4 regions of the Mesorhizobium sp. WSM3879 genome follow, and region 3 is predicted to be linked to each of the others. Evidence: riboswitches for the same ligand, from Rfam matches in the RefSeq annotation. Region 3 holds a riboswitch; each other region holds the start of a gene.
The links. Region 3 has a riboswitch for cobalamin ahead of bluB (5,6-dimethylbenzimidazole synthase). Riboswitches for the same ligand answer to the same signal wherever they lie in the genome.

Region 1 (7,372 bases), on a different contig from region 3:
CGCTCGAGCGCCTCACCAGTCAAAAGGCGTGAGGCGCTCCAGGGGCAAGGCCTAGCCGGCCCTCACAGCAGGAACGATTGCCTGTCGCGCAATGTGGCGCTGATGGCGGCGATGCCGGTCTCGATCTCGCGCTTGTTGGCCAGGATCGCATCGCCGGCCGCACCCTCGACCATCGATCGCAACAGGTCGGCCTGGCCGACCAGCACCGCGTCCTTGTCGGCCAGCGCGATGAGCGTTGCGGCTTCGAGCCGGTAGCGCGGGCGCCTTGCCGCCCTGGGCGACTCTCAAGCCTCCAGGCCGGCGCACGCCAGGAGGTGGGGGAGAATTGGCCCGGCGAAGCGAGACGGGGCCACTCCGACGAGAGCCCGGCGTCGGCATCAGCAACCGGCGCTGGCACGGTGGTGTCCTTGTTCTGTTGCATTTTAGTTGAAACTAATTTGAAAGTTGCCCGTTAGCAGCGCGTAGGCGAGCTCAAACTTGCCCTGCTGTCGACAGCTAAGTTGAAAGGAGAAGTCCTAAGCCTTTTTCAGTGCTTGGCGTTGCCGAGACCGCTTTTCTATCATTCGTCTTTCGAGCGGCCTCCAGCCGCGCCGGTCACCGCCGAGGCCGATGCCTGGCAGGGCGAGAAGTCGCCATCGCTCGGCACGCATTCGCGCGACGAAGGCTTCGCAGACCGCTGTCGAGCGGACGCTCGATGAGGAGCCACACAAGGTTGGCCTTGGAACAAAGGTCTGGCCATGAAAAAATACCTAGCAGCCGCGCTGGCGATCGCCATCCCGATCGGGCCTGCCTCGGCGCTTGACGTCGGCGTCGGCGGCAAGGTCGGCGGCATCGGCGTGGGCGCCGGATTGGGCGCCGGTTCGCAAGGCGTGTCGGCGGGCGTGGGCGCCAGTGCCGACGGTGTCGGCGGCGCAAACGTCGGCGCATCGACTGGCGGCGGATCGCTCGGCGTCAATGCCGGCGGCAATCTGGGCAGCACCAGCACAGGCGTTTCGACAAGCGTGGGCGGCGCCGCCGCGGGCGACGATCCTTCCGCCGTCAGCGGATCGGCTGCCTCTGCGCAGAACCCGGCCGCGGTGCCGACAGCCCCTGCTTTGGCCAAGAGCGCGACGCAGACCATTGTGCTGCCTCCAGTGCTGAGGCCCTCCAGATCCGCCGGCGGCGACCTCCGGCGGGTCACCAAAGGCTATCGCATCGCGCCGCTGTCACCTCCGAAGGCGATACGGGGCACGCCGGCCGCCGTGGTGCGCGCCTGTCGCGCCGCGATCACGGCGGCCGCCAAGCCCCTCGGCGCCGTGCGTGTTTACACGGTCAGCGCCGGCCCCTTGCGTCAACGCCGAAGCGGGCTCAACGCGCCGATCGAGGTGCGCATAGACTATGACAGGCGAGGCGGCATCGAAGTGAGGCAGGCGAAAGTCGGCTGCCGCCTAAATGCGAAGGGCGCGGTCACCGCGGTGATTTAGGCCAAAGGCACAACGGCCGTTGCCATCCTTCCTGCCGGTTGCAACCTCGGCGGTTTGGCAATTCCTCGCCCCCACAAGGTGGAAGGGAGAGGTGGCTCGGCGCAGCCGAGACGGAGCGGGGGAGCGCCATATCCGACAACCCTGCCGACCGCAGTCCGGATCTCAGCCGGCTGCAGACAAGGCGCCCGCGCTTCGGCTAGAGTTCCGCCGGGCGCAAAAAATCATCGAAGGGGAGCATTGCGATGAACGAAGTCAGGCCGATCGCCGAGATCGCCAGCTATCACGCCCATATCTACTACGGCGGGCAGGCCGAGCGGCAGCATGCCGAATGGCTGCGCCAGCGCATCGCAGAGCGTTTCCGCGTGCGCCTGGGCAATTGGCGCGACGAGCCGGTCGGCCCGCACCAGCAAGCCATGTACCAGGTCTCCTTCGCGACCGAGATCTTTGCCACGCTGGTTCCCTGGCTGATGCTGAACCATGGCGGCCTAAGCATCCTCATCCATCCCAACACCACCAACCCCAAGCGTGACCACCTTATCGACCCGATCTGGATCGGCCAGGCGCTGCCGGTGAAGGGCGACGTGCTTGACGAAGAGGACGAGGCCGAAGAGGCGCTGGAGGTGAATACCGAGCCGACGCTGGGGGTGTGAGGGGGGCGCAGCCCTCTCGTCACGATGGCGTGAGGGGCCTCTGGCCGTCGGAGTTGTCGATTGACTGGCCAACCGCGGTGTGGCGAATTCGCGCTGATGGTTCCCTTCGGGGATCAAAAGGGAACGCGGTGCGGAGAAATCCAAAGCCGTGGCTGCCCCCGCAACTGTAAGCGGCATGCCGTTTTCACGATGCCACTGGCTGCATGGGCCGGGAAGGCGAAAGCGGCGGCAATCCGCGAGCCAGGAGACCTGCCATCATGGACGTCAAAGCAGAACATCGGACGGGGTGATCCGGTGTGCGCGCCTGGCCGGACGGCGGGGCGAGTTCCCTGCGATGACAGGCAACGTCAAAGGCAGAACCATGCTGATCCAACTATCGAAAATGCTGAACAAAAGCGCGCCCGACCTGAAGGCCAGACTGATAACAATCTACGGCGCGCTCGCCGTTCTGAACGTCGGGGCGTGGCTGTGGGCTTTCGTCGCCTTCCACGACAAGCCGACATTGCTTGGCGTCGCTCTCGTTATTTATGGCCTCGGCTTGCGCCATGCCGTCGACGCCGACCACATAGCGGCCATCGACAACGTCACGCGCAAGCTGATGCAGAACGGCAAACGGCCGGTCTCCGTCGGCTTCTTTTTCGCACTCGGCCATTCGACGATCGTCGTCATTGTCGCTGCGGCCATCGCGGCAGCAACGTCCCTGCTCGGCCGTTTCCAGAGCCTTCAGGAGATTGGCGGCACGATCAGTACCGGCGTTTCCGCACTCTTCCTGCTCGCCATCGCGGCGATGAACATCGTCATCTTCTTCTCGATCTACAGAAGCTATCGGCGGGTGCGGGCCGGTGGGGCGTTTGTCGAGGAGGATCTGGACCTGCTGCTCAACAATCGCGGCTTCCTGGCCCGCGTCTTCCGCCCGATGTTCCGGCTGGTGTCGCGCAGCTGGCACATGTTCCCACTTGGTTTCCTCTTCGGCCTTGGCTTCGACACCGCGACCGAAGTCGCCATGTTCGGCGTGTCCGCGGCACAAGCGGCCAAGGGCGTGCCGTTCGAAGCCATTCTGGTCTTCCCGGTGCTTTTCGCGGCCGGTATGTCACTGGTTGACACGACCGATGGTGTGATGATGCTCGGCGCCTATGAGTGGGCCTTCGTCAAGCCGATCCGCAAACTGTACTACAACATGACGATCACCCTGGTGTCGGTCCTTGTCGCAGTGCTGATCGGCGGCATCGAGGCGCTCGGCCTGATCGGTGACAAGTTTGGTCTGTCGGGCGGCTTCTGGAACGGCGTCGGCACGCTCAACGACAATTTCAACAATCTGGGCTTCGCCATTATCGGCATCTTCATCGCCGCCTGGGCGATCTCCTACCTCGTCTACAAGGCCAAGGGGCTGGATGATGTGGAGAGCGGATCCGCAGCAAAGAGTTCATGAGCCGCCGGCCGCGGCTGGCTGCAGCAGGCCAGCCGCATCTCTCTGCCATCAGACGCCGGCGGGCTGCCAGCGTGCCTCCTTGAATGCCTCGGCATCGGGAAGCCGACGGCGGCAAAGGCGACGATCGCCAGCCCCTGCAGCGGTGCCCGGCTTGACATTTTTGTTCCTATTTTGTTCACTATTGGCAGACAGCAACAGGAGATCGCCGGCCCGTGCGCACGCGCTTCAAAGGCATGCTGAGGACCCGTAGCCCAAGCCTTTGGAAGCGTGACGGAATTCTGCGCTTGGATAAGCCAGGGGTTAAGGCCTGGGATAAGCCCCATAATCCATAAGCCAGAATCCAGAGTCCAAATATCCAGCGTCCAGAACAGAAAAGCTGGCGCTTTTCTGTTCTAAAAAAGCGGGGAAGGGGAAAGCAAAAATGGGAGCAGCGCAGGCCAGCGACGTGCGGCGATACGGCAGGCTCGGCGGCGCAGCGGGTCCCGAGGCGTTGCGGCCGGCCGTCCGGTCGGTCCCCTCAGGATGCAGCCGCCCTCACGTCAGCCCGGCGATCTGCTCATCGCCGTCCAGCTCCGCCCCGCGGGCGACAACCACGTTGGCGAGCGGCGCCGAGAGCGTCCAGCGAACGAGGCCGGGCAGCCGTTCCATGGAGGCGCTGCCGGAGAGGCTGGTGGGGACGACGCGTTGGAGAACGACGCTGCCGAAGCCTTTGTGCGGCTTGGCATCGGCGGCCGCGGCAGGTTCGGAAAAATGTTCCTCCCAGACCAGCTCGAAGTCGCTGCCTTCGGGGGCCGGTGCTACCCGCCAGTCCATTCGCACGGTTCCGGCGTCGCCGGCCAGGGCGCCGTATTTCGTCGCGTTGGTGCCCAGCTCATGCAGCGCCATGCCGATGTTCTGCACCGCGTTCAGCCGCAGCGTCACGTCCGGCCCGGATGGCGAGATGCGCTCTTCGTGTCCGAACGGCCGCAAATGTTCGCGCACAAGGTCGGCCATGCCTGCGCCGCGCCAGTCGTTGAGCACCAAGAGGTCGTGCGAGCGCGACAGCGCCATGATGCGTTCGCGGATCTGGTGTTCGAACGCGCGCGGGTCCGTCGCGCGTTTGCTCGTCTCGCGGATCATGGAAAGGATCACGGCGTACTGGTTTTTGACGCGGTGGTTCACCTCGCGCATCAAGAGTTGGATCTGCTGTTCGCTCGCCCGTTTTTCGGTGATGTCGGCGGCCATGCCGAACCATTCCAGGATGCTGCCGGTGTCATCGACGATCGGGATTGCCCGTGAGGTGGTCCAGCCGGCGGACCCGTCGGCGCGCCGCACCCTGTGCTCGAGCTCGAACACGCCGCGCTCCATGATGGCGCGCTCGATCGCCGCCTGGATGCTCGCCTGGTCTTCCGGGAACAGGTATTCGTCGCGCCAGCGGATCGCCGGCCCCTGAGCGCTCGACAGGAAGCCGCGGCCGTCCAGCTCATGCATTTCCTGCCAGTCCGGGCTCATCCGATAAACCACGTCGGAGCTGGCATTGACCAGCGCGCGAAACCGCTGCTCGCTTTCGCGCACCTTTGCTGCCGCCAGCACCCGGGCCGTGGTTTCCGAAACGATGCAGAGCACGGCTTCAACCGTGCCGTCCTGCGCCCGCACCGCGGAATAGGAGATGTCGAAATACACCGTCTCGCCGACTAGGCCGGATCGTTCGATGTAGAAAGGCCGGTCCTTGGCCGAGAAGGTTTCGCCGGTTTCGAGAACGCCGCGCAGCAGCGGCTCGAGGTCGGTCCAGAGCTCGGACCAGTTTTCCTCGGCGGGGCGGCCGAGCGCCCGCGGATGCTTGTCGCCGATGGTCGGCGCGTAGGCGTCATTGTAGAGCGCGACAAACTCCGGCCCGCAGAAAAGCACGATCTGGGCTTCGGCGGCGAGCATCAGGTCGACCGTCGTCCTCAGGCTGAGCGTCCATGTCTCGATCGGCCCGAGCGGGCTTTCCGACCAGGGATATTCACGAATGAATCGCGCCATCTCGCCGTTTCCGCGAGGCCACGATTCATGGAAGAGCCCGTCAGCCATAGGCGCATTAACGCGCGACGCCGTTTATGTATCCGTCTCCATCACGCAAAATTTTAGCCATCGTGAATAGACGCCAGGCCGCCGGTCCGCCGGAGGAATATTTCGGGCGCAGTTTCGTTAGCTCCTCATACGATGCCGTTTGAGGCAAAGTGCATATGTCCCGCAATCACGCATTGAAGCCGCCAGAGCGGCCGGCTCTGGCCCAACGGAGGTACCAGAGATGAAAACGGCTGTTTCGACCTCTCTTTCGAGACGAAGCGTCGTCGCCGTGCTGGCGGCGGCGGCCGCGTCGACCGCCATATTGCCCGCTGGCGATGCGCTGGCGCAGACCAAGCAGACCGCGCCGGACAAGAGTCTATACGATCGGCTGGGGGGCGTGTTCGCCATCGCAGCCGTGGTCGATCACTTCAGCGACGCCGTCGTGAAAAACCCCATCGTCGGCAAGAAGTCCAAGAACCCGCAACTGCGCAAATGGCACACCAAGAACCTCGAACGGCTGCCGGGCCTCAAGTTCATGCGTACGCTGTGGGTGTGCGATGTTTCCGGCGGCCCCTTCAAGTTCGTGGCCACCGAGCCGGGCGCGACGCCGCTCGGCCTCGAGGAGGCCCACAAGGAGCTGAAGATTTCTCCCGCCGAATTCGACGAGGTCGCAGCGGAACTGGGGCGGACGCTCGACCGCTTCAAGGTTCCGAAGGCCGAAAAGACCGAGGTCCTGGAAGCCTTTGCCGCGCACAAGGATGAGGTCACTGCCGGCGCTGTCACAAAGGGGTGAGGCTCAGCGCGAATCCGGCGAACAGGCGAGGGCGGTCGCCGCTCCGCCTATCCCCCCGCCAGCCGCGGCAGAAGGAAAATCTCCGCCCCCGGCGGCAGTTCCTTCGACCACGTGTCGCGATAGATCGTCCCGTCGATCGCGACCGCGATGCCGCGATCGAGCAGGGGTTCGAACGCGGGATGCTGTTCCGCAAGCTTGCGGAACAGTTCCCTGATGTCCTTGGCCTCGATGTCGAGCTTGTCATTGCCTCCGGCGGCGGCGCTGAGCGAGCCCCAGAGCGTGACTTGGACCATTATCGCCTGATCCTCATTGGACCCTGACGTGAGCTGAAAACCGCTTCGCGCTTTTCAGCATGCTAGCCTTCCCGTTCGGCCTCGAGCGCGGCAAGAATCCGCGGCGGCGACATCGGGATGTGGCTCATGCGCACGCCCACCGCGTTCGACACCGCATTGGCGATCGCCGCCAGCGGCGGCACGATCGAGGTCTCGCCGACGCCGCGCACCCCGTAGGGGTGGTTGGGGTTGGGGATTTCCAGGATCTGCGTGTCGATCATCGGCAGGTCGGAGCAGACCGGGATGCGGTAGTCGAGGAAGCCTGGGTTCTGCAGCCGCCCGTCCTTGCCGTAGATATACTCCTCGTTGAGCGCCCAGCCGATGCCTTGCGCGGCACCGCCTTGGTACTGGCCCTCGACATAGGTCGGGTGCACCGCCTTGCCGGCATCCTGCACCACCGTGTAGCGGATCACCCTGGTCGAGCCGGTCTCGGGATCGACCTCGACGTCGCAGATATGGGTGGCGAAGGAGACGCCGGCGCCGTCGGCGACGAGCTCGCTATGGCCGGCGATCGGCCCGCCGGTCTTGCCGGACTGTGCGGCGATCTCCTTCAGCGACAGCTTGCCGAGATTGCCGTGCTTCTCGCCCTTGGCGACCGCATGGCCTTTTTCCCAGGCAACGTCGTCGACCGAGATGTCCCACATCTGCGCGGCGCGCTCGCGCAGCACCTTGAT
Region 2 (7,372 bases), on a different contig from region 3:
TTGCCGCATAGTAGCTGTGGAGGAGGGGGGATGACCGGGTTGATCAGATTTGAGAGGCCAGTCGTTGTTCAGGTCAGCCGCCGCAGCTCAGAGCGTATCGTGTTCGACGTCAACGACGCGGCCGCTATCTTGCTGCGGGATCTGCATCATGAGACCGATAAACGCAGAATAGCGATGGAGGCCTGTCTGCAGGTGTTACGCGGTAAGACCCATGCGCCAGCCGCTCGACGAGCTTTCGTCGCAGCCGCGCTCGAAGCACGCATTCTACGCAACGATTGAGATTTATGACGCCGCTTGCGCGGTCCGAACACCGCTGCCGGCATCCGCCAGGAGCAAGCCAACCCCGCACTTTCCGCGATGGCTTTCCTGGTCGCGAGTGGGATCTTCCACCATCAAAACGCAACGGTCCGCCAGCCAAGCTGCGGTCGCTCGGCTTCGCCTTCGCGGCGATCGTAATCGGAGACAGAGGCAGACGGGCCATTGAGCGAGAGTTGGCCCGCTGCAGATGACAAAGCGCGATGCCGCCTCGATAGTCTACAGAAGTGCCGTTTGAATGTTCCCCTGCTTAGCGCTGCATCCGGTTTCCCGGAACACCCTTGGACCGGCGCCACGTGATCGCCGATGCCTCTCCCGATGATCGCCGATCGTCGGAGTGGAGGTCTCGGCGTCGGAAAGATGATAGTGATATTGGACTATCCCAATCCGGAGTAGTCCGAAACCCGCTGGAGGTCAGCCGTCTCGTTTCTGGCCGGCTCATTTGAGGGCCGGCCTTCGATCGCTCACCAGCCCCGGCCTTTGGAACAGCTGGCTTGGACGCGTTATAACAAGGCCCGCGACAGACCAAGCTTGCCGAGGTTTCGTCAGCGGCAGCTCGATTTCTTTGGGTGAGCCGGATAGACTCGCCCGCGGTGTAGCGTCGCCGCTCACCGCCGGCGAGTGTCACCGAGCCCTACGCCGTCTGCGTTTTTTCCCGAATTGCGCGTGCCGCAGCCACCATGTTCGCCAGGGCAGGCCGGACCTCCTCCCATCTGCGCGTTTTGAGACCGCAGTCGGGATTCACCCACACTTGGTCATCCAGCAATCGTTCGCGCGCAAGCATGATGAGGTTGGAAATCTCGCCCACTTCCGGGACCCGCGGCGAGTGAATGTCATAGACGCCAGGTCCGATGTCGTTCGGATACTTGAAGGTTCGAAGCGTATCGAGCAGTTCCATCTGCGAGCGCGAGGTTTCAATGGAGATCACATCGGCATCCATTGCGGCAATCGCGTCCACGATGTCGCCGAACTCGGAGTAGCACATATGGGTGTGGATCTGGGTCGCATCGCTGACGGCCGTCGAAGCCAGCCGGAAGCATTCGACGGCCCAGTCGAGATAGGCCTCCCAGTCGGCCGCGCGCAGCGGCAAGCCCTCCCGCAGTGCGGCTTCGTCGATCTGGATCATCTTGGCGCCGGCCTTTTCAAGGTCGCTCACTTCATCGCGAATGGCGAGCGCGACCTGGCGGCAGACGGCTGAGCGCGGAAGGTCGTCTCGGACGAAGGACCAGTTGAGGATCGTCACCGGGCCGGTAAGCATGCCCTTCACCGGCTTCAGCGTTAGCGACTGGGCATATCGCCACCAATCCAGTGTCATCGGATTTTGTCGCGACACATCTCCAATGATGATCGGGGGTCGCACAAAGCGCGAGCCATAGCTCTGCACCCACCCGTGTTGCGTGAAGGCGAAGCCGCAGAGCTGCTCGGCGAAATATTGCACCATATCGTTGCGCTCGAATTCGCCGTGGACCAGCACGTCGAGTCCAATCTCTTCTTGCCAGCGAACGGCGGCTCTTATCTCTTTCTTCAGGAACGCTTCATAGTCGATGTAACTCAGCTGGCCTTTGGCATGAGCTGCCCGCGCCTTGCGAATCTCGGCTGTTTGCGGGAAGGAGCCGATCGTCGTGGTGGGGAGGAGGGCAAACCAAATGCGTCGGCCTGAAGCTTGGAGCGGACGGGAAATGCGCTCTTCCGACGCGTCATGCCGACCTTGATGCTGGCGATCCGGCCTTCGACCAGCGGATCATGCACCTTCGCGGATGTCGCGCGAACGGCGGCAGCCTCAGCCGACGCCTCCAGTTCGGCGGCAACTGCGTCCCGGCCTTCGGCCAGGGCACGGGCGAGCACGACCAGCTCGTCGGTCTTTTGCGTTGCGAAGGCGAGCCACGACCTTACATCCGCATCGAGTGCCGTCTCCATGTCCAGGTCGATCGGCACATGCAGCATCGAGCAGGACGGGGCAATCTCCACCCGCTCCAGCGGCCAATCGGCGACGATCGACTTGATACGGTCAAGTACGGCAGGCAGGTTCGCGCGCCAGACGTTGCGGCCGTCGATCAGCCCGAGCGAGAGCACAAGTTCCTTCCGCGCGAGCCGGCCGATGGCGTCCAACTGCTCTGGAGCGCGCACGAGATCCACGTGCAGTCCCGCCACGGGCAGAGAAATTGCGGTCTCGAGATTGTCTCCCAGCGATCCGAAATAGGTAGCGACCATGATCTTCAACTCGGGTGCTGCTTTCGACAGCCGGGAGTAGGCGAATTGGAGCGCATCCCGTTCGTTGGGAATCAGATCGAGCACGAGCGCCGGCTCATCGATCTGCACCCAATCGGCTCCCGCGAGCTTTAGCCTCTGCAGGAGCACCTCGTAGACAGGCAGCAGCCGTGGCAGGAGCGCGATAGGGTTGAAACCTTTCTCAGATGACTTCGCCAACTTGAGAAAGGTAACCGGTCCAAGCAGGACCGGGCGAGTGTGGATGCCGAGCGCCTTGGCCTCGAGGAAATGATCGACCGGTTTCGCCGACGAGAGGGAAAAGCTCTGATCGTCCGTGAGTTCCGGCACTATGTAATGATAGTTGGTGTCGAACCATTTGGTCATTTCCATCGCGGCAAGGCCATGCCGACTGGCCGCATGCTCGTCACCGGCATGTCCACGATCCGCGGCCTGACCTTGGTTGCCGCGCGCCATGGCGAAATAGATATCGAGTGGGACCTCGCCGCCAGTCCAGGCGTATCGTGCCGGCACGGCGCCGACCATGGCGACTGTGTCGAGCACATGGTCATAAAGTGAGAAATCGTTGGACGGGATTTTCGACACGCCGCGATCGTGCTGCTCCCTCCAGCTAGCGGCACGCAGCGTCTTCGCCGCCGCGAGCAAGTCGTCAGCGGGAGATTTTCCGGACCAGTAGTTTTCAAGCGCGAATTTCAGTTCCCGCCGTCGACCGATACGCGGCACGCCGAGCGTTGCTACAGCAATTCGTTGAGAGACAGTCATGCCATACCCCGATGGTTGGGGCGGGGGACAAGGAACCCGCGAATAGGCGGTACGAAGCCGAGCTACCGCGACCACCGGATACCCCGCCCGTGGACGTTGTTCGACGTGGCAGGTCTCCTGGCTCGCGGGTCAAAGCCTCTGCCCGTCTTCCCGAGGCCGTTCGCCTCAGTGACATCAATGGGCTTGGCTCGCCGTAACAGTTGCGGGGGCAGCGCCGGCATCGCACCGGCTTCCCTCTTAGCTCCGCTACGGCAGTGCCGCGCGGAGAACCATGACATGCGCACAATCACAGCCGCTTCGTTCCTTGTCAATACCATATAACGAGATGTTTATGTGATTATGCGAAAAGCGCCTTGCGCTGATCGGTCTCTGTCGTCCGAATATGCCCCCGAGCCGGGCAGGCGGAACTGCCCAAAGCTTGGCTCGCAGATCGGTGTCGTAGACGGGCGCGAGCAATAAGGGGGAGGTGGAGGGGGAGGGTAAGACGCGCAGGGGGATTTTGGAAACGCGACAGCCTGCTGTGCCAGCAGCACCAGGACGACGGCCGCTGCTACTCCCCGCGCCACGTTCATTCGCTTTGTTGCCATGATATTTCTCCTTGCTCTTCAGAATTGTAGTCTGTGGTGTGAAGTGCTCCGTCGATTGATTGAGATCGACAAGGCGCTAGCGCGCATTGTGCAAACTGTACTCGCACGGTTTGTACCTTGCCGCAGTCCTCGACCTGTACTCACTCATCCGAAGTTCGCCCTTGTCGAGCTCCGGGTCCTTTATGAAAGCCATCGGCATGCCACCCGATCGCACTGCGAAGGAAACCGATACCAAGGCTGATGAATGCGGCTCGCTCCCGATTGTCCTTGCCGTAGCCGTGCCCGCCCGCGCTGGGCTCGTAGAAGTAAGCGGGATAGCCAGGGGCCTGCAGCTTTGCCGCCATCTTGCGCGCATGGCCCGGGTGGACGCGGTCGTCGCGTCTCATGGTGGCGAGCAGGATAGGCGGATAGGGCTGTCCCGACGACGCGGCGTGATAGGCCGAGATTTCACTCAGGAAAGCCCAATCGTCAGCCTTGTCGGGATCGCCATATTCGTCGATCCAACTCGCGCCTGCCAGAAGCTTGGTGTAGCGGCGCATGTCGACAAGCGGAACCGTGCAGAACAGCGCGCCGAAACGCTCAGGATAGCGGGTAAGCATGTTGGCGATTAGCAGACCGCCATTTGAGCCGCCCTGGGCGGCAATCCGCCTCGGCAGTGTGATGCCCCTTCGCACGAGATCGGCGGCAACGGCGGCGAAATCGTCATGGGCGAGACGCTTGCCCTCCCTGCGCCCGGCTTCGTGCCAGCAGGTGCCGAACTCGCCGCCGCCGCGGATGTTGGCCACCACACACGTGCCGCCGCGCTCGAGCCACAGCTTGCCGAGGGTGGAGTTGTAGGAGGGCAGGAGCGATATGCCGAACCCGCCATAGGCGGTAAGATGAACTGGGGCATCTCCGTTCCCGTTTGGTGGACCGACCTGCGTATAGGGGATCATCTCACCATCAATCGAGACTGCCTCGTGGCGTGTGATCACCAGTGCGGATGCGTCGAAATTCTCCGGGCTGCGCTTCAGAATTGCTGAAGCGCTGAGAGGCGGCGCGGCCTTGAGATCGAACAGCAAAAGCTGCGGCGGCGTGATCGGATCCTGAACGCAAACCAGGACCTCCCCATTGGTCTCGTGATCTGCCGCATCGAGTGACCAGAGGTGAACAGTCCCTTGCGACGGCAAGGCGTCCAGGGCTCGGCGTGTCCATTCCTGCGGGCCTGGGGTGAACACCTCGAATCTCGAGCGAGGTTCGCCAGGTAGCGGATAATGAGCTTCCCGCCATTCCAGAAGAATGACTGCAGGCACCGCCTCTCGGCTGGTTCAAACAGGGTACTAAAATGACGCTCACCAGCAAGGAAAGAGGAAAGCGAAATGCCGATCAGTGCGTCGGCGCTATAGGTCGTCCCGGCGACCGTCCATGGTTTGCGCGGCTTTACCGCCAGCCAATCGCCGAAGTTAGCCCACCTGGCGTCCTTCGGAAGGTCGATCTCTGTCTTCGGCCCGCTTCTATCACCACTGTGGACTTTCTTCGCGAGCCAGCCCAATTGCTCAATGAACCACAAGCGCTCGCTCTCGGCGGTACGGTCCAGATGGCCATTCACACCGAGGGTTTCGGAACCGGTCTCGAAGATTACCGGCGCGGTGAGCGGATCCGCGCCACGCTTCCACAGTCGCACGGTGCGTGGGTAGCCGCAGCGCGTTGCCATGCCATCGCCAAGCGCACTGCATAGCACAAGAGTGTTGGGGTCGAGCCAATCAGTGTCGCCCTTGGCCTCTGGGAGATTGAAACCGTCGGCGACAAAGCTGAGAGAGCTCAGGTCGAATTCGCGATGCACGACCGCATCGCTGCCGCCTCGCGACAGGCGCAGAACGGCTCTTTCCCGTCTCTCCGGCTCGATCAACGCACCACTCCAGACCCAGTCCTCTCCGTCGCTAGCCGCGAGCGCATCAAGATCGAGCAGTAGCTCCCATTGGGCGTCCGCGTTCATGTAGAGGGCAAGGGTGGTTCGGCGCCACAGTCCTCGCGGATTGCCAGCATCTTGCCAAAAATTGTAGAGGTACGGACCGCAGCGCGTGACCAGGGGAATCCGGCCGGGACGATCGAAAATCGCCGTAAGCGCCGCCCGGTCGCGCTCGAACTGCGTTCCCGCGAAGTCCTTCAAGGTTTTCGCCGACTGGTTGGCGGTCCACGAAAGTGCCCGTTCACCATCCACATCTTCAAGCCAAAGATGGGGGTCATCGTCGGGCGCATTCAGTGTCGGGCGGAAATCGAATTCAGTCATGTCCGAAAGACCTGAGGAATGAAAGCGCAATGGCTCTCGTCTGCTCGAGAAGGCTCAATTTTTGCGGCGACGCCCGTATGTTCGAAAAGTGTGACCATGAATGAGTTCTTCCCAGTTGGTGCGGCGTCGCAGTGCTTTTGCGCATAGGACCGCAACCGTCGTGCCAACTGGGAAATCCTTGTTTAAACAATGGGCTCGCCCTGGCGGCGCTGTGTCCGATGTCAGACATCGTCGCGAACGCGACAATGAGCGTACCGGTAATCAGCGGGCCAAATTCCGGCGCAAGGCAGCTTATCTCGATGCCGGATCGTTCTTGTTGTTATCGACGCCAATCAGTATTTCCATTCCTGGGAGTACGAGAAGATGCCGAATAAGAAGGTCGGCACAGCCGCCTACAATCGGTTCACTATCTGCCACGTCACTGCGATTTCTCCGCTTCTTTCACTGGAAAGGCGCACCAAGAACGGGGCATTCCTCAATACAAGCGTCCGCAGCCTTCAACATACGTTCACTTGGGTTAAATCCTGGCAGCATTTGCCCAAGGATCATAGCGTTAAGGAACAGCGAACCGCCAAGACGCGGATGAGTCGTGTGCCCTATCGCCACGCTGTAATTTGAAGGGTTGCCACCATAGCGGAACGCAATATTCCGCGCATTTGACACACCTGCTACACCGCGTTTCTTTTTACCTTCGGCACTCATCGTTTTCTCTTCGCTTTCTTATGTTGTCTGTATCCAAACAGGCAGCACGATTGTTCAAAAATTATGCCAACTTCACCAATGACGTATCTGCTTACGCGCTCATTTTCTTCACGCGTTCCGGCAAAGATAAACGCATTTGTGCTTTGAGTTACTTCTAGCTCGGAAGCTTTGCCTCTGTTGTCCGGCAACAGACGCGACACCGTCGCTCCAAGTTGCCGCCTCCCAACTTGCAAAGGCCGTGCCAGCATCTCAGCGTCCAGTAAGGTCCGTTTGCTTTGCAAAACTCGACAGTGACCAGACATCGGCTTGTAGTGAACCTCACATTTTGTCCGCCGCGGCTGGAACCGGCCGCCTGTCATTTAAGCCGCCAGATCAATTGAACGCCCATATCCGCGCACGAAGAGCTGGACCATCCTGCGCTACTTGCAGGAGCAGCGGTTCGACGTCTTGCAACATCACATCTCGCTCCAGGAGATGGTCGAAGCGTGCGCGTCTCGAAAGAGTGGCAATG
Region 3 (7,372 bases):
GGGTCTTAGCAGGGCGCCCGTTGAAAATCGGCCAAAAGACAAGGTAACCGAACGGCCAAATGAAAACCTAAACAAACAGTTGCAGCCGCAGCCGGCAAACTCAATCGGAGAGCTGAGTTTTCGATTCAGGCGCGCTGCGCCTGCATTCCATGGCCGAGTGCGGCGAAGACCGTACGCACGATGCCGGTCGTGTCGAGGCCCGCGTCGGCATACATCTTCTCAGGCTTGGCATGATCGGTGAACTCGTCCGGCAAGACCAGCGGGCGCACCTTGAGGCCGTTTTCCAACAGGCCTTCATGGGCAAGGAAATGCAGCACTTGGCTGGCGAAGCCGCCGACCGCGCCCTCCTCGACCGTGACGAGAACCTCATGCGAGCGCGCCAGGCGGCGGATGAGATCCTCGTCCAGCGGCTTGGCGAAGCGAGCGTCGGCAACGGTGGTCGAAAGGCCCGCGGCGCCGAGTTCCTCGGCGGCCAGCAGGCAATCCTGCAGCCGCGTGCCGAACGAGAGCAGCGCCACCTTGGTGCCTTCCTTGAGAATGCGGCCTTTGCCGATCTCGAGCACTGAGCCGCGCTCCGGCATGTCGACGCCGACGCCGTTGCCGCGCGGATAGCGGAAGGCGATCGGGCCGCCGTCGTAGTCGGCTGCCGTGCGCACCATATGGCGAAGCTCCGCCTCATCGGCGGCGGCCATGACGACGAAGCCGGGCAGCGAGGCAAGGAAGGTCGTGTCGAAGGCGCCGCAGTGCGTGGCGCCGTCGGCGCCGACGAAGCCGGCGCGGTCGATCGGGAAGCGCACCGGCAGTTTCTGGATCGCCACGTCGTGCACCACCTGGTCGTAGGCGCGCTGCAGGAAGGTCGAATAGATGGCGGCGAAAGGCTTGTAGCCTTCGGTGGCGAGGCCAGCGGCGAAAGTCACCGCATGCTGCTCGGCAATGCCGACATCGAAGGTTCGGGCCGGGAACACCTCGCCGAAGAGGTCGAGGCCGGTGCCACTCGGCATGGCGGCGGTGATCGCCACGATTCGTTCGTCCTCGCGCGCCTCCTGGATCAGGCTCTCGGCGAAGACCTTGGTGTAGCTCGGCGCGTTGGCCGGCGCTTTCGCCTGCGCCCCGGTGATGACGTCGAACTTGTTGACGCCGTGATACTTGTCGGCGGCGGCCTCCGCCGGCCCGTAGCCTTTGCCCTTCTGGGTGACGACATGGATCAGAATGGGCCCGTCGCCATTATCGCGGACGTTCTTCAGCACCGGGATCAGGTGCTCCAAATTGTGTCCATCGATCGGGCCGATGTGGAAGAATCCCATCTCCTCGAACAGCGTGCCGCCGGTGACGTAACCGCGCGCGTGCTCGACGGCGCGGGTGATGGCGCTGTCGGCGCGCTTGCCGAGATAGGAGGTCAGCTTCTTGCCGAAATCGCGCAGGCCGAGATAAGTCTTGCCGGAGGCAAGCCTCGCCAGATAGGCGCTCATCGCGCCGGTCGGCGGGGCGATCGACATGTCGTTGTCGTTGAGGATGACGATCAGGCGGGCATTGAGCGCGCCGGCGTTGTTCATCGCCTCATAGGCCATCCCGGCGGACATGGCGCCGTCGCCGATGACGGCGATGACATTGTTGCGGCCGCCCGAAAGGTCGCGGCCCATCGCCATGCCGAGGCCGGCCGAAATCGAAGTCGAGGAATGCGCTGCGCCGAAGGGGTCGTATTCGCTCTCTGCGCGCCGGGTGAAGCCGGAGAGACCGCCTTCCTGGCGAAGCGTGCGGATGCGGTCGCGGCGGCCGGTCAGGATCTTGTGCGGATAGGCCTGGTGGCCAACGTCCCAGATCAGCCGGTCTTCCGGCGTGTTGAAGACATAGTGCAGCGCAACCGTAAGCTCGACGACGCCGAGACCGGCGCCAAGATGGCCGCCGGTGTGCGACACCGCGTCGATCAGCTCCGCGCGCAGTTCGGTCGCCAGCTGCGGCAGCTCGCGTTCATCAAGCGCCCGCAAATCCGCGGGAATGCGGACTTTGTCGAGGAGCGGCGTGTCAGGCTTCGGGTTCACTCGGGGACGGCCTGTCAACTTAACCTTGGGTTAACCTTCAAATATGCGCTTTGCTATGCGCGAGATAGGCTGACGGCGCGCCAATGTAAATGCGTGTCAGTGACGCGCCCGGCGCAGAATGTCCATTCTGCGCTAACCTTCCGGCAGCGGAATGAATTCTTCCTCATCGCCAGGAACGATATCGAAGCGGCCCGTCTTCCATTCTTCCTTGGCCTGCTCGATGCGTTCTTTCGAGGACGAAACGAAATTCCACCAGATATAACGCTTGGAGCCCAGCGACGCTCCGCCGAACAGCATGAAATGCGCGCCGCGCTCGGACGACACGACGATTTCCTCGCCCGGTTTGAACACCAAAAGCCGCTCGGCCGGGAAACGGTCGCCGGCAATCGAAACCTCGCCCTCCAGCGTGTAGATGGCGCGTTCCTCGGCGTCGCCGGGGATTTTGACGCTGGCGCCCGCCGCCAGCCGCAGATCGGCATAGAGCGTTTCCGAGGCGGTCGCGACGGGCGAGCGCAGCCCGGAAAATTCGCCGATGACGACGCGGCCGCTAACGCCCTCGGCATCGATTTCGGGCAGTTGGACGACCGACGTGTTCGCGAACACCGGGGCGATTTCTTCCTTGCTGTCCGGCAGCGCCAGCCAGGTTTGCAGGCCGGAAATCGACATCGGCGCGCCGCGCAATTCCTCGGGCGTGCGCTCGGAATGAACGATGCCGCGGCCGGCGGTCATCAAATTCACGTCGCCCGGCGCGATCACCATTTCGGTGCCGAGCGAGTCGCGATGCCTGATCTTGCCGTCGAACAGATAGGTGACGGTGGACAGCCCGATATGCGGATGCGGGCGCACGTCGATCGCGTGGCCGGCACGCAGGATGGCCGGGCCCATGCGGTCGAAGAAGATGAACGGACCGACCAGCCTGCGTTTCGCCGTCGGCAAGGCGCGGCGAACCTCGAAGCCGCCAATGTCCTTGGCGTTGGGAATGACCATCAACTCGATCTGGTCGCAGGCGAAGGCGTCGCCGGCCTCAGGATCGTTGCCCGGAAAGAAGCTCATGACCGGCGTCAGGCGAAGCGGAGCGCGGATCGGGCCTTCGCCTTGGCAGCCTCTTCCTCGCGGTTGCGCGGATGCTGGGTGGTTTCGAGGCTGTCAAGCAGTTCGCGCGCGGCGGCGGCGATCGCCTCGACGGCGTGGTTGAATGCATGCTCGTTGCGCTTGGACGGCTTGGACGCGCCGCTCAGCTTGCGCACGAACTGCAGCGCCGCGTCATGGACCTCGTCGTCGGTCGCCGGCGGATCGAAGTTGAACAGGGTCTTGATGTTTCGGCACATGCTTGAACTCCTTACCTGCTTTCTGCCCGAACCGATCTGACATTGTGCACCGAGGTGTGTTGAGATTCAGGTCAGACCGAGCCGAAAATGCTGGGTTCCGAGAACCGGACCGGAGCGTACTTGAAGGACGTGAGCACCGGAACCGCAGAAAGCCGCGTTTGCAGGCGGCCTCACCTGAATATCAATACACCTCACTCGGCGTCGAGCGGCTCCGTTCCAACCGGCTTGCCGTCGCGCGAGAGCCTGATCTTCTCGACCTTGTCCTCGGCGGCCTTGAGCAAGCGGTCGCAATGAGCCTTCAGCGCCTCGCCGCGCTCGTAGATCTTGATCGACTGGTCGAGCGGAACGTCGCCGCGCTCCAGATCATCGACGATCTTCTCCAGCGCGTCGAGCGCCTGTTCGAAGCTCATCGCCTTGACGTCTTGGTTAGCTTCATCAGCCATCATTCATCCCTTCATCAGCCGCCCGACATGGGCGGCGACCGAAAATGCCAGTCCTTGCAGATCGTAACCGCCCTCCAGCAGGCTGACGAGCCGGTTGCCGCTGTGGCGCCCGGCGCGCTCCATCAGTTGGCCGGTCGCCCAGTCGAAATCATCCTCGGTCAGGTTGATCGCGGCCAGCGGATCGCGATGGTGCGCATCGAAACCGGCGGAAATGATGATCAGATCCGGCTGGAAGGCGTCGATCGACGGCAGCACGCGCGACAGGAAGGCGTCGCGGAACGTGTCGCTGCCGGTGCTCGGCGCAAGCGGCGCGTTGACGATGTTGCCGGCGCCGGTCTCGCTCTTGGCACCGGTGCCCGGATAGAGCGGCATCTGGTGGGTCGAGCAATAGAGCACCGACGGATCGTCCCAGAAAATGTCCTGCGTGCCGTTGCCGTGATGCACATCCCAATCGACGATGGCGACGCGCTCGGCCTGGTGCTTCTCCTGCGCATAACGGGCGGCGATCGCCGCGGTGTTGAACAGGCAAAAGCCCATCGCGGTCGCTTTTTCGGCGTGATGGCCGGGCGGACGCGCGGCAACGAAGACATTGGCGGCACGGCCCTCAAACACATCGTCGACTGCGGCGTTGGCCGCGCCGATCGCCGTCACCGCCGCCTGCCAGCTTTTCGGGCTGGCGCTGGTGTCGGCATCGATCGAGACGATCCCCGTCTCGGGAATCGCAGCGCGGACACGGCCGACGAAATCCTCCGGATGCGCGTAAAGGATCGTCGCCTCGTCGCCTTCCGGCGCCTCGACGCGGTCGAGGGCCGAAAAAGCCTCGTCGTCGAGCACGCGCTCGATGGCGCGCAAACGGTCGGGCCGCTCGGGGTGGCCGGGCGGCGTGAGGTGTTCCAGGAATACCGGATGAGTGTAAAGACGAGTGGTCATGGCGCCTAATCTAGGCACCTGTCGCACGGATAGCCATGTTTCAGCGCCGAATGATTGGGGAAATCGCGCCCAATCGTGTCGCTGGCGGCATTGGCCCGGCTTCGGCTTCGCGATAAGGTCGCGTCGCTGCCTGGTGCCCGCAACGCGGGAGAATCGGGAACACGGTTGAAATCCGTGGCGTGCCCAACGCTGTGAGGGGGACCGCGCCGGCAAACGCCACTGTCCCAGACGGGAAGGCGCCGGATGCGGGTCGATCCCGAGCCAGAAGACCGGCCCGGCAGACATGGTCATCCGCATGGTCAGGCGGAGGACTGCTTATCGCAAGGGGACAAGCGATGCAGGCACGAACAGCCGCCGCCGGCGGCGATGACTTTGACCAATTGGCGCGCGACGCCGTCTACCGAGCCATGTTCACCCGGCGCGACGTGCGCAGCCATTTCCTTGCCGACGATCTCGACGACAGCGTTTTGGCGCGGCTGCTCACCGCGGCACACCACGCGCCGTCGGTCGGCTACATGCAGCCCTGGAACTTCATCATCATCCGGGACGCCACAAGGCGGCGGCAGGTGCGCGACCTGTTTTTGGCCGCGCGCGAACAGGAACTGCCGGCGATCGAGGTGGAGCGGCGGGCGCTCTACCGCAAGCTGAAGCTCGAGGGCATCTGCGAAAGCGCGCTCAACCTGTGCATCACCTGCGACCGCCAGCGCTCGAAGAACTCGCCGCTCGGGCGCTGGCACAATCCGGAGATGGACCTCTACAGCACCGTCTGCGCGGTGCAGAATTTCTGGCTCGCGGCGCGGGCGGAAGGCGTCGGGGTCGGCTGGGTGAGCATCATCGAGCCCGAAGCGCTGAAGCGACTGCTGTCGATCCCCGAGCACGTCACGCCGATCGCCTATCTCTGCGTCGGCCGCGTCTCGGAATTCGCGCCGAGGCCCGACCTCGAAGCGCATGGCTGGGGCAAGCGCCTGCCGCTGCCCGAGCTGGTGATGAGCGAGACCTTTTGCGGCGCCGGCGAGGCGCCGCTCAAATCGGCGATCGCTCGCCTTGGTTCCCGTGAAGGGGCGAAGCCGTGATCAGGCGGCCTTCGTGGCCGGGGCTGCTGCTCAAGCGGTCCTTGGCGAATCCCAGCGCGAGCCGCCGAAGGGGCTGAGCGCCTTGTCGCGCAATTCCCTGAACTTGGACGAGGCTTCGGCCAGGCGCCGGTCCCATTCCGGATTGGGGACCTGGCCCTCGATGGTGGCGAAGTAGACCTGCATCAGCGAAGCGACGGCGAAGGGCTCGATGAAAGCCGCCTTGAAGGCCCAGGCGAAGACGATGGCCAACACGAAGGCCCAGCCGGCAAGCTGGCCCGGCATGGCCCAGAGAATCGCGGCGGCGGGCGGCAGCATCAAAAGGAAGATGACGAAGGAAACACCCCACATGATCACCGCCAGCCAGACGGCGTTCTTGACCATCAACTTGCCGTTCTGCGCATAGAGCACGACGCCTTGCCTGGCGGTCTCGAAAGGCGAGTTGGAATGGGTGCGGATGTTGTAGCCGAGGATGATCTCGTCGACATAAGTCAGCGACAGGCGGATGACGGTGTTGATGAAGCTCACCAGACCGCTCAAGCCTGGAATTGGTAGGAACGCAGCAATGCCGCCGATCAGCCCTGTGATGGCGCGGATGGCGCCTTTCACCAGCTGGTCGACGACGAAAAGGATGTTGGCCTCGGCGAAGCGCTTCGTCACCACTTCGCGCGCATAGGCGATCTGGCCCTGGCCGTCGGGAACGTCCTGCCCGTCGATCAGATGGACCATGACGGCGATATGGCCTGCCTTGAGCACATAGAGAATGTATTCGCGGATCCAGTAGACGGCGATCGAGACCACGCCGAAGCCGACCACCCCACCCCACAAGGCAAAGGACATCGGCCCGTCCGGATCGGTCGAGATGTGGCCGACGCCGTAACCGACGCTGGCGCCGGTGCCGGTCGCTGTTATGTAGGCCACCGTGATGCCGAAATAGACGATGATGCGAAAGACGATGAACGGCCACGTCCGCATCATGATGGACACCGACCGCCCGATGCTGAAGTCCCACATGGCCCCGACCCTCCGCCTCAGAGAATTGGCGGGAGAGGATGCGCTCGCTCCTGCCAAAGTCAATGTCGGAGGGATTTTGAGCGGGGGACAATTGTCTGAGGCAGCGCGGACCCGAGTGATTGCCCGGAACGCCGCGACCGGATGCTATTTGGTTTTCAGGCCTTCCAGCAGCTGCTTGAACGCCGCCACAACCTTCTTCGACGTCGCTTCCGGATCCTTGGCATTGGCGATGCGCTGCGAGGCCTGGCTACTGGCGCCGTTGATGAGCCGCGCTGCGGTCTCGGGATCGAGATCGGGAACGACGACGCCCTCCTCCTGCAGCTTTGACAGGTGATCGGTCATTGAAGCCGTGCAGGCGCTGGCGTTGGGCCACTGAGCCGGATCGCCGAGCACGGCCGGGCCGTCCCTGAACATGATGCGCTGGATTTCCGGCTCAAGCGCCATCTCGATATAGGTGGTGCATTCGTCGACGAAATGCTGCCAGCGAGTAGGCGCCCGCGAGGCCACCTCGTTCACCCGCGCCGCCATCTCGGCGTCAATCTCGGCGA
Region 4 (7,372 bases), on a different contig from region 3:
AAGATGCGGTCTTTGTCCTGAAGCATTGTTCGTCCCTCAGACCGGCTTCTTGCCGAAGACGCGGATGTACTCGGCGACGCCGCCCTTGGCGAGCGCCTTGGCCTGCTTCGCCCAGTCGTCGCGCTCGATACGGCCGCGGAAATTGAGATAGCCGTCGACCCATTCGCGCTCGGCCTTCCTCCACGCAGAGACCTGCGCGAAAGTATAAATGCCAAGCGAATGCAGGACGCCTTCGATCTTCGGACCGACACCGGAGATCAGCTTCAGATCGTCGACCGTTGCCGGACGCGCGATCCCGGCCGGGCGGTTCTTGTCCTCGAGCGAAGGCTTGGCCGTCTTGGTCGCAGGCTGCTTCGCTTCCGGCGACTTGAAGGCGGACGCCGGCTCGGCCTTGGCCTTCGGCCCGCTGCGCGGCTTCGAAACCGCCTCGACTTCCGGAGAAGCCTGGTTGGCATTGGCTGCGGAGTGGCGCGGCGCCCTGACGCTGGCCGCCTTCTCGGTGGCGGGCGAAACCTTGACCGGCGACGGTGTCCTTAGTGCCGGACTGGTTTCGGGCGCGTCGGTTTTCGGCTTGCCGGATTTCGATGGCCCGACAGGGGCCGAGGGCGGCGCGGCAGGCGCCTGCGAGACGACGGCGGCGGATGCAGCAGCGGGCGCTGCGGCAGCAGCTTGTCTGGCTGCCTTCGCGGCGGCCTTGGCTTCCTTGTCGCGGGTGGATTTCAGGATTGCCTTCTCGCTCTTCAGCGTCGTCAGGCCCGTGGCCGGCTCCGAACCGGTGCGGCCGTTCTGCGGACCGGGCTTCACCTCGGCGCCTTTGCCGGCTTCATAGAGATCGATGATCTCGGCAAGGCGCTCCGGCGTCAGGTCTTCGAACGTGTCCTTGAAGATCATGACCATCGGCGCGTTGACGCAGGCGCCGAGGCATTCGACCTCCTCCCACGACAGCGTACCCTTGTCGTTGGTATGGAACTGGTCGTGATGGATCTTCGAGCGGCACACATCCATCAGCGCTTCCGAGCCGCGCAGCATGCAGGGCGTGGTGCCGCAGACCTGGATATGGGCGCGGGTGCCGACCGGATTGAGCTGGTATTGCGTGTAGAAGGTGGCCACCTCGAGGCCGCGGATGCGCGGCATGCCGAGCATATCCGAGATCGTCTCGATCGCCGCCTTCGTTACCCAGCCTTCCTGTTCCTGAGCGATCATGAGCAATGGGATGATGGCCGACTGCTCGCGTCCCTTCGGGTATTTGGCGATCCACTGCTGCGCCGCCGCGGCGTTCGCCTTGTTGAAGGCGAAGGAGGCTGGCTGGACGCTGGCATCTGCGAGACGGCGGACTGACATTTAGCGATCGACCTCACCAAACACGATGTCGAGGGAGCCAAGCACGGCGGTGACGTCGGCCAGCATGTGGCCGCGGCACAGGAAATCCATGGCCTGCAGATGCGCAAAACCCGGCGCGCGCAGCTTGCAGCGATAGGGCTTGTTGGTGCCGTCGGAGACGAGATAGACGCCGAACTCGCCCTTCGGCGCCTCGACAGCCGCATAGACCTCGCCGGCCGGCACGCGGTAGCCCTCGGTGTAGAGTTTGAAGTGATGGATGAGCGCTTCCATCGAGCGCTTCATCGCCGCGCGCTTCGGCGGCACCACCTTGCCGTCGAGGTTCGATACCGGGCCACCGCTTTCCTTGCCGAGCAGCAGATCGACGCACTGGCGCATGATCTTCGCCGACTGGCGCATCTCTTCCATGCGCACGAGATAACGGTCGTAGCAGTCGCCGTTCTTGCCGATCGGGATGTCGAAATCCATCTCGGAATAGCATTCATAAGGCTGCGCCTTGCGCAGGTCCCAGGCCGCGCCCGAGCCGCGCACCATCACGCCCGAAAAACCCCAGGCCCAGGCGTCGGCGAGCGACACCGTGCCGATGTCGACATTGCGCTGCTTGAAGATGCGGTTGCCGGTGAGCAAGGCGTCAAGGTCGTCGACCGACTTCAGGAACGGATCGATCCACTTGCCGATATCCTCGATCAGCTTCTGCGGCAGGTCCTGATGCACGCCGCCTGGCCGGAAGTAGGCCGCATGCATGCGCGAGCCGGAGGCGCGCTCATAAAACACCATCAGCTTCTCGCGCTCGACAAAGCCCCACAGCGGCGGCGTCAGCGCGCCGACGTCCATCGCCTGCGTCGTCACATTGAGGATGTGCGACATGATGCGGCCCATTTCGGAATAGAGCACGCGGATCAGCTGGCCGCGCTTCGGCACCTCGATGCCGAGCAGGCGCTCGGCCGCGAGCGCGAAAGCATGCTCCTGGTTCATCGGCGCGCAATAGTCGAGCCGATCGAGATAGGGCACCGCCTGCAGATAGGTCTTGGCCTCGATCAGCTTCTCGGTACCGCGATGCAGCAGGCCGATATGCGGATCGACGCGATCGACCACCTCGCCGTCCAGCTCCAGCACGAGACGCAAAACCCCGTGCGCAGCAGGGTGTTGAGGCCCAAAGTTAATGTTAAAATTGCGGACGGAGGTTTCAGCCATTGTGGCGCCTCAATTTGGCTTCGCCTTTTCATCGCCCGGAAGGACGTAATCCGTTCCCTCCCACGGGCTCAAAAAGTCAAAGTTTCTAAATTCCTGCTTCAATTCCACCGGCTCATAGATGACTCGCTTGGCCTCGTCGTCGTAGCGAACCTCGACGAAGCCGGTCAGCGGGAAGTCCTTGCGCAGCGGATGCCCTTCAAAGCCGTAGTCGGTGAGGATGCGGCGCAGGTCCGGATGGCCGGAGAAGAGCACGCCGTAGAGATCATAGGTCTCGCGCTCGAACCAGTCGGCGCCGGGATAGACGCCGGTCAGCGACGGCACCAGCGTCTCCTCGTCGGCCTGGACCTTGAGGCGGATGCGGACGTTCTGCTTCGGCGACAACAGGTGGTAGACGACGTCGAAGCGCTTGGCACGCGACGGATAGTCGGCGCCGCAAATGTCGATGATCGAGACGAACTGGCAGCGCGGGTCGTCGCGCAGGAAGGTCGCGACCTCGGTCAAGTTGCCCGGCTCGACGCAAACCGTCAGTTCGCCATAAGCAAGCACCGTTTCGCCGATGCGGCCGGAGAGCTTCTCGCCGAGATAGGTGGAGAGTTCGTGCAACGCCAAGGCCATTGGTTCACCGTTCGATCGTGCCGGTGCGGCGGATCTTCTTCTGCAACAGGAGAATGCCGTAGAGCAGCGCTTCGGCGCTCGGCGGGCAGCCGGGGACATAGATGTCGACCGGCACGATGCGGTCGCAGCCGCGCACCACCGAATAGGAATAGTGATAATAGCCGCCGCCATTGGCGCACGAACCCATCGAGATGACGTAGCGCGGCTCCGGCATCTGGTCGTAGACCTTGCGCAGCGCCGGCGCCATCTTGTTGGTCAGTGTGCCCGCGACGATCATGATATCGGACTGGCGCGGAGACGCGCGCGGCGCGACGCCGAACCTCTCTGAGTCATAGCGCGGCATCGAGGTGTGGATCATCTCGACCGCGCAGCAGGCGAGACCGAAGGTCATGAACATCAGCGAGCCGCTGCGCGCCCAAGTGATCAGCGCCTCGGTCGAGGTGACAAGGAAGCCCTTGTCGGCCAGCTCATTATTGATCTCGAGGAAGAAGGGATCGTCCTCCCCCACCGGCCTGCCGGTGTTGGGATCGATGATGCCCTTGGGCTTCGGCGCGACGAGGGTGCCTGAACTGTCGTTCAATCCCATTCTAGCGCTCCTTTTTTCCATTCATAGGCAAAGCCGATGGTCAGCACCGCCAGGAACACCATCATCGACCAGAAGCCGAGCATGCCGAGCTTGGAGAAGGACACCGCCCACGGGAACAGGAAGGCGACCTCGAGATCGAAGATGATGAACAGGATCGACACCAGGTAGAAGCGGATGTCGAACTTCATGCGGGCGTCGTCGAACGAGTTGAACCCGCATTCATAGGCGGAAAGCTTTTCCGGATCGGGATTGCGGTAGGCAACCAGGAACGGCGCAACGATCAGCGCCAGGCCGACAACCATCGCCACTGCGATGAAGAGCACGATAGGCAGATACGAACTTAGGAGTGCGCTCATGCGGCGACTTTCCTTCGGCGGCCAGTTCACTTTGATTACAGCAACGGACTCTAAGGCGGAAGCGTGACAGTTTAACCCGCTGAACCGTTTTAGGTGGCCTATGCTGCGACGCGGCGAGGGTTAGCGCAGCGGTTTCGGCGACGCAAGTCAAACCTTGTTCAAAATCCGGCGCTGGACGCCATATCGGAAGAAACTGGTCCGATCCGCTCCTGTTTGATTTCCTTCATGTTTTACTCCACTTTTCTATCCTGACATATCTCCCGCCATTTGCCTGCTAGCATGGCCGGAATCACCGACTGGAAACCCCGGCAAAGGATCGGTAGCTGGATGAAGGAAAAGATCTCGCTCGCCGCAGCAAGGCGCATTGCGCTCGGTGCGCAGGGTTTTACCGATGCGCGGCCTGCCGGCACGCCCGATCGTCGCCATCTCGCCCGCGTGCTTTCCCGAACTGGCCTGCTGCAGATCGATTCCGTCAGCGCCGTGGTGCGCGCCCACTATATGCCGCTCTATTCGCGCCTCGGCCCCTACCCGCTTGCGCTGCTCGACAACGCGGCCGTCACCCGCAAGCGAACCGTCTTCGAATACTGGGCCCATGAGGCTTCCTTCCTGCCCGTCGAGACCTATCCGTTGATGCGCTGGCGCATGCAGCGCGCCGAGCAAGGCGAGGAAATGTATCTCGGCCTCGCCAAATGGGGCCGCGAGCGCAAGGCGATGATCGAGGAGATCTACGGCCAAGTCGCGCAACGCGGGCCGATCGCCGCCTCCGACATCGAAGGCCACAAGGGCAATGGCGGCTGGTGGGGCTGGAGCGAGGCCAAGCACGCTTTCGAATGGCTGTTCTGGGCCGGGCGCATCACCACCGCCTACCGGCGCGGATTCGAGCGCTATTACGACCTGCCCGAGCGGGTTCTGCCGCAGGCCGTGCTCGACCTGCCGGTGCCCTCGGTCGAGGACGCGCATCGCGAATTGCTGCGCATTTCCGCCCGCGCCCATGGCATCGCCACCTATGGCGATCTGCGCGACTATTTCCGCCTGGCGCCTGGCGATACGAAGGCCAGGATCGAGGAACTGGTCGAGATGGGCGAACTGCTGCCGGTGAAGGTCGAAGGCTGGGACAAGCCCGCCTATCTCCACAAGGACGCCCGCTTTCCGCGCCGGATCGAGGCCCGCGCCCTGCTCGCGCCCTTCGATCCGGTGGTATTCGAACGCACCCGGACGGAAAAACTCTTCGGCTTCCGCTACCGCATCGAGATCTACACGCCGGCCGAGAAGCGCCAGTACGGCTACTACGTGCTGCCTTTCCTGCTCGGCGACCGGATCGTTGCCCGGGTCGATCTGAGAGCTGACCGCCCGGCCGGCGTGCTGCGCGTCCATGCGGCTTTTGCCGAAGCCGGCGCTCCCGCCGAAACGGCCGCACAGCTCTTCGATGAGTTGAAACAGATGCAGGCATGGCTCGGCTTGGAAACCATCGAGGTGACGCCGGCCGGCGACCTTGGGCCGGCGTTGGCCGACATTTCGGTGTCGTAGCCGCGCGTTGACATGCCAGCACCTCTAAGCCTAAATCCGCCGCAGACGGTCTCCTCCCGGCAAGGGGAGGAGCCAAGAGGGAATGCGGTGCGGGAAAACCCAAATCCGCGGCTGTCCCCGCAACTGTGAGCGACGAGCCTCAGCCGAAAACCACTGGGATGTTCCCGGGAAGGCGGCGCAAGGCGACGACCCGCGAGCCAGGAGACCTGCCGTCTGAGACATGAGAATCCGATCGCTCGGCGGGTTTTCCGGGCAAGGAGCCTGGTTTTGGATCGCAACGTCAGTTTTCCGGCTAGTACCGCGGACATTTCGTCCGAACCCCGCGACGCGCTATCGGAAGTGACCGTCATCGTCTGCTCCTCCTGCCGCGATGAGACCGGTTCGGACGCGCATCCGCGCGCCGGCGCCCTCCTTGCCGAAGACGCGCGCCGCGCCGCGCCGGACGAGAAAATCCGCATCCGCACCGTCGAGTGTCTCGGCAATTGCAAACGCCGCCTGAGCGCGGCGCTGCTGCGCGACGGCTGCTGGAGCTATGTCTTCGGTGACCTGGAAACGACCAGCGGCGCCGACCTCGTCACCGGCGCAAAGCTCTTTGCCACCTCGACCGACGGCCTCATCCCCTGGCGAGGCCGGCCCGATTCCCTCAAGCGCGGCCTGGTTGCCCGCATCCCTCCCCTCGACCTGCTGAAGGACTGACATGACCGCATCCCTCTCCCGTGTTCCCTGCACTGTCGTCACCGGCTTTCTCGGCGCCGGCAAGACCACGCTGATCCGCAACCTGCTCGAAAACGCCAAGGGCAAGCGGCTGGCGATCATCGTTAACGAATTCGGCGATGTCGGCATCGACGGCGAGATCCTGAAAGGCTGCGGCATCGACACCTGCCCAGAGGAAAATATCGTCGAGCTCGCCAATGGCTGCATCTGCTGCACCGTCGCCGACGATTTCGTGCCGGCGCTCGACCAGATCCTGTCGCGCACGCCGAAGGTCGACCACATCCTGATCGAAACCTCCGGCCTCGCTTTGCCGAAGCCGCTCGTCCAGGCCTTCCAGTGGCCGACGGTGAAGAGCCGCGTCACGGTCGATGGCGTCATCGCCGTGGTCGACGGTCCGGCGCTGGCCGACGGCCGCGTCGCCTCCGACCTAGACGCCTTGCAGGCGCAGCGCGCCGCCGACGATTCCCTCGACCACGATGATCCGGTCGAAGAGGTGTTCGAGGACCAGATCGCCTGCGCCGACCTCATCATCCTGTCGAAGAGCGATCTGATGGACGCGGCCGGCTCGGAGCGCGCCAATGCCGTCATCGGCGAGCATGTGGCGCGCGCCGTCAAGGTCGTGCCGACCGCGCAGGGCAAGGTCGACCCCTCCGTGCTGCTCGGTCTTGGCCTCGCCGTCGAAGACGACATCGAGAACCGCAAGACCCATCACGATGACGAGCTCGACCATGAGCATGACGATTTCGACTCCTTCGTCCTCGATATCCCGTCCATCGCCAGTCCGGATGAGCTGGCAAAGCGCGTCGCTCTCGCCGCCGAGCAGGAAAACGTTCTGCGCGTCAAAGGCTTTGTCGAGGTGGGTGGCAAGCCGATGCGGCTGCTGCTCCAAGCCGTCGGCCCGCGCGTCAACCACTATTACGACCGCGCCTGGACGCCGGACGACGACCGCCGATCGCGGCTCGTCGTCATCGGCCTCAAGGGGCTGAACCGCCCGGCGATCGAGCGTATCCTCGCCGGCTGAGGCAAGACCGAACCGCGATGC

Region 1: another riboswitch for cobalamin. It lies ahead of CK218_RS23640 (HoxN/HupN/NixA family nickel/cobalt transporter); the one in region 3 lies ahead of bluB (5,6-dimethylbenzimidazole synthase).
Region 2: another riboswitch for cobalamin. It lies ahead of metE (5-methyltetrahydropteroyltriglutamate--homocysteine S-methyltransferase); the one in region 3 lies ahead of bluB (5,6-dimethylbenzimidazole synthase).
Region 4: another riboswitch for cobalamin. It lies ahead of CK218_RS29030 (DUF1636 family protein); the one in region 3 lies ahead of bluB (5,6-dimethylbenzimidazole synthase).

What each region holds. Positions count from the first base shown of each region.
Region 1 is NZ_NSFZ01000012.1:67,890-75,261, forward strand. Features, by position in the region: gene CK218_RS23625 (nucleoside hydrolase) at 1-32, shown strand, start outside; gene CK218_RS30755 (hypothetical protein) at 63-206, opposite strand; gene CK218_RS23630 (hypothetical protein) at 738-1,463, shown strand; gene CK218_RS23635 (DOPA 4,5-dioxygenase family protein) at 1,706-2,113, shown strand; cobalamin riboswitch at 2,194-2,385, shown strand; gene CK218_RS23640 (HoxN/HupN/NixA family nickel/cobalt transporter) at 2,475-3,542, shown strand; gene CK218_RS23645 (HWE histidine kinase domain-containing protein) at 4,077-5,546, opposite strand; gene CK218_RS23650 (group 1 truncated hemoglobin) at 5,863-6,366, shown strand; gene CK218_RS23655 (MoaD/ThiS family protein) at 6,414-6,659, opposite strand; gene CK218_RS23660 (xanthine dehydrogenase family protein molybdopterin-binding subunit) at 6,722-7,372, opposite strand, start outside.
Region 2 is NZ_NSFZ01000006.1:55,014-62,385, forward strand. Features, by position in the region: gene CK218_RS15390 (DUF982 domain-containing protein) at 31-279, shown strand; partial or broken gene metE (5-methyltetrahydropteroyltriglutamate--homocysteine S-methyltransferase) at 950-3,303, opposite strand; cobalamin riboswitch at 3,393-3,592, opposite strand; partial or broken gene CK218_RS15400 (prolyl oligopeptidase family serine peptidase) at 4,031-6,159, opposite strand; gene CK218_RS30140 (hypothetical protein) at 6,601-6,861, opposite strand.
Region 3 is NZ_NSFZ01000002.1:426,927-434,298, reverse strand. Features, by position in the region: gene dxs (1-deoxy-D-xylulose-5-phosphate synthase) at 126-2,039, opposite strand; gene CK218_RS05475 (pirin family protein) at 2,172-3,092, opposite strand; gene CK218_RS05470 (DUF2277 domain-containing protein) at 3,101-3,367, opposite strand; gene CK218_RS05465 (exodeoxyribonuclease VII small subunit) at 3,559-3,810, opposite strand; gene CK218_RS05460 (histone deacetylase family protein) at 3,814-4,740, opposite strand; cobalamin riboswitch at 4,855-5,033, shown strand; gene bluB (5,6-dimethylbenzimidazole synthase) at 5,076-5,813, shown strand; gene CK218_RS05450 (hypothetical protein) at 5,844-6,824, opposite strand; gene CK218_RS05445 (TetR/AcrR family transcriptional regulator) at 6,969-7,372, opposite strand, start outside.
Region 4 is NZ_NSFZ01000021.1:29,738-37,109, reverse strand. Features, by position in the region: gene nuoF (NADH-quinone oxidoreductase subunit NuoF) at 1-26, opposite strand, end outside; gene CK218_RS29060 (NADH-quinone oxidoreductase subunit E) at 37-1,341, opposite strand; gene CK218_RS29055 (NADH-quinone oxidoreductase subunit D) at 1,342-2,532, opposite strand; gene CK218_RS29050 (NADH-quinone oxidoreductase subunit C) at 2,542-3,147, opposite strand; gene CK218_RS29045 (NADH-quinone oxidoreductase subunit B) at 3,152-3,733, opposite strand; gene CK218_RS29040 (NADH-quinone oxidoreductase subunit A) at 3,724-4,089, opposite strand; gene CK218_RS29035 (winged helix-turn-helix domain-containing protein) at 4,417-5,616, shown strand; cobalamin riboswitch at 5,646-5,845, shown strand; gene CK218_RS29030 (DUF1636 family protein) at 5,884-6,312, shown strand; gene cobW (cobalamin biosynthesis protein CobW) at 6,314-7,351, shown strand; gene cobN (cobaltochelatase subunit CobN) at 7,369-7,372, shown strand, end outside.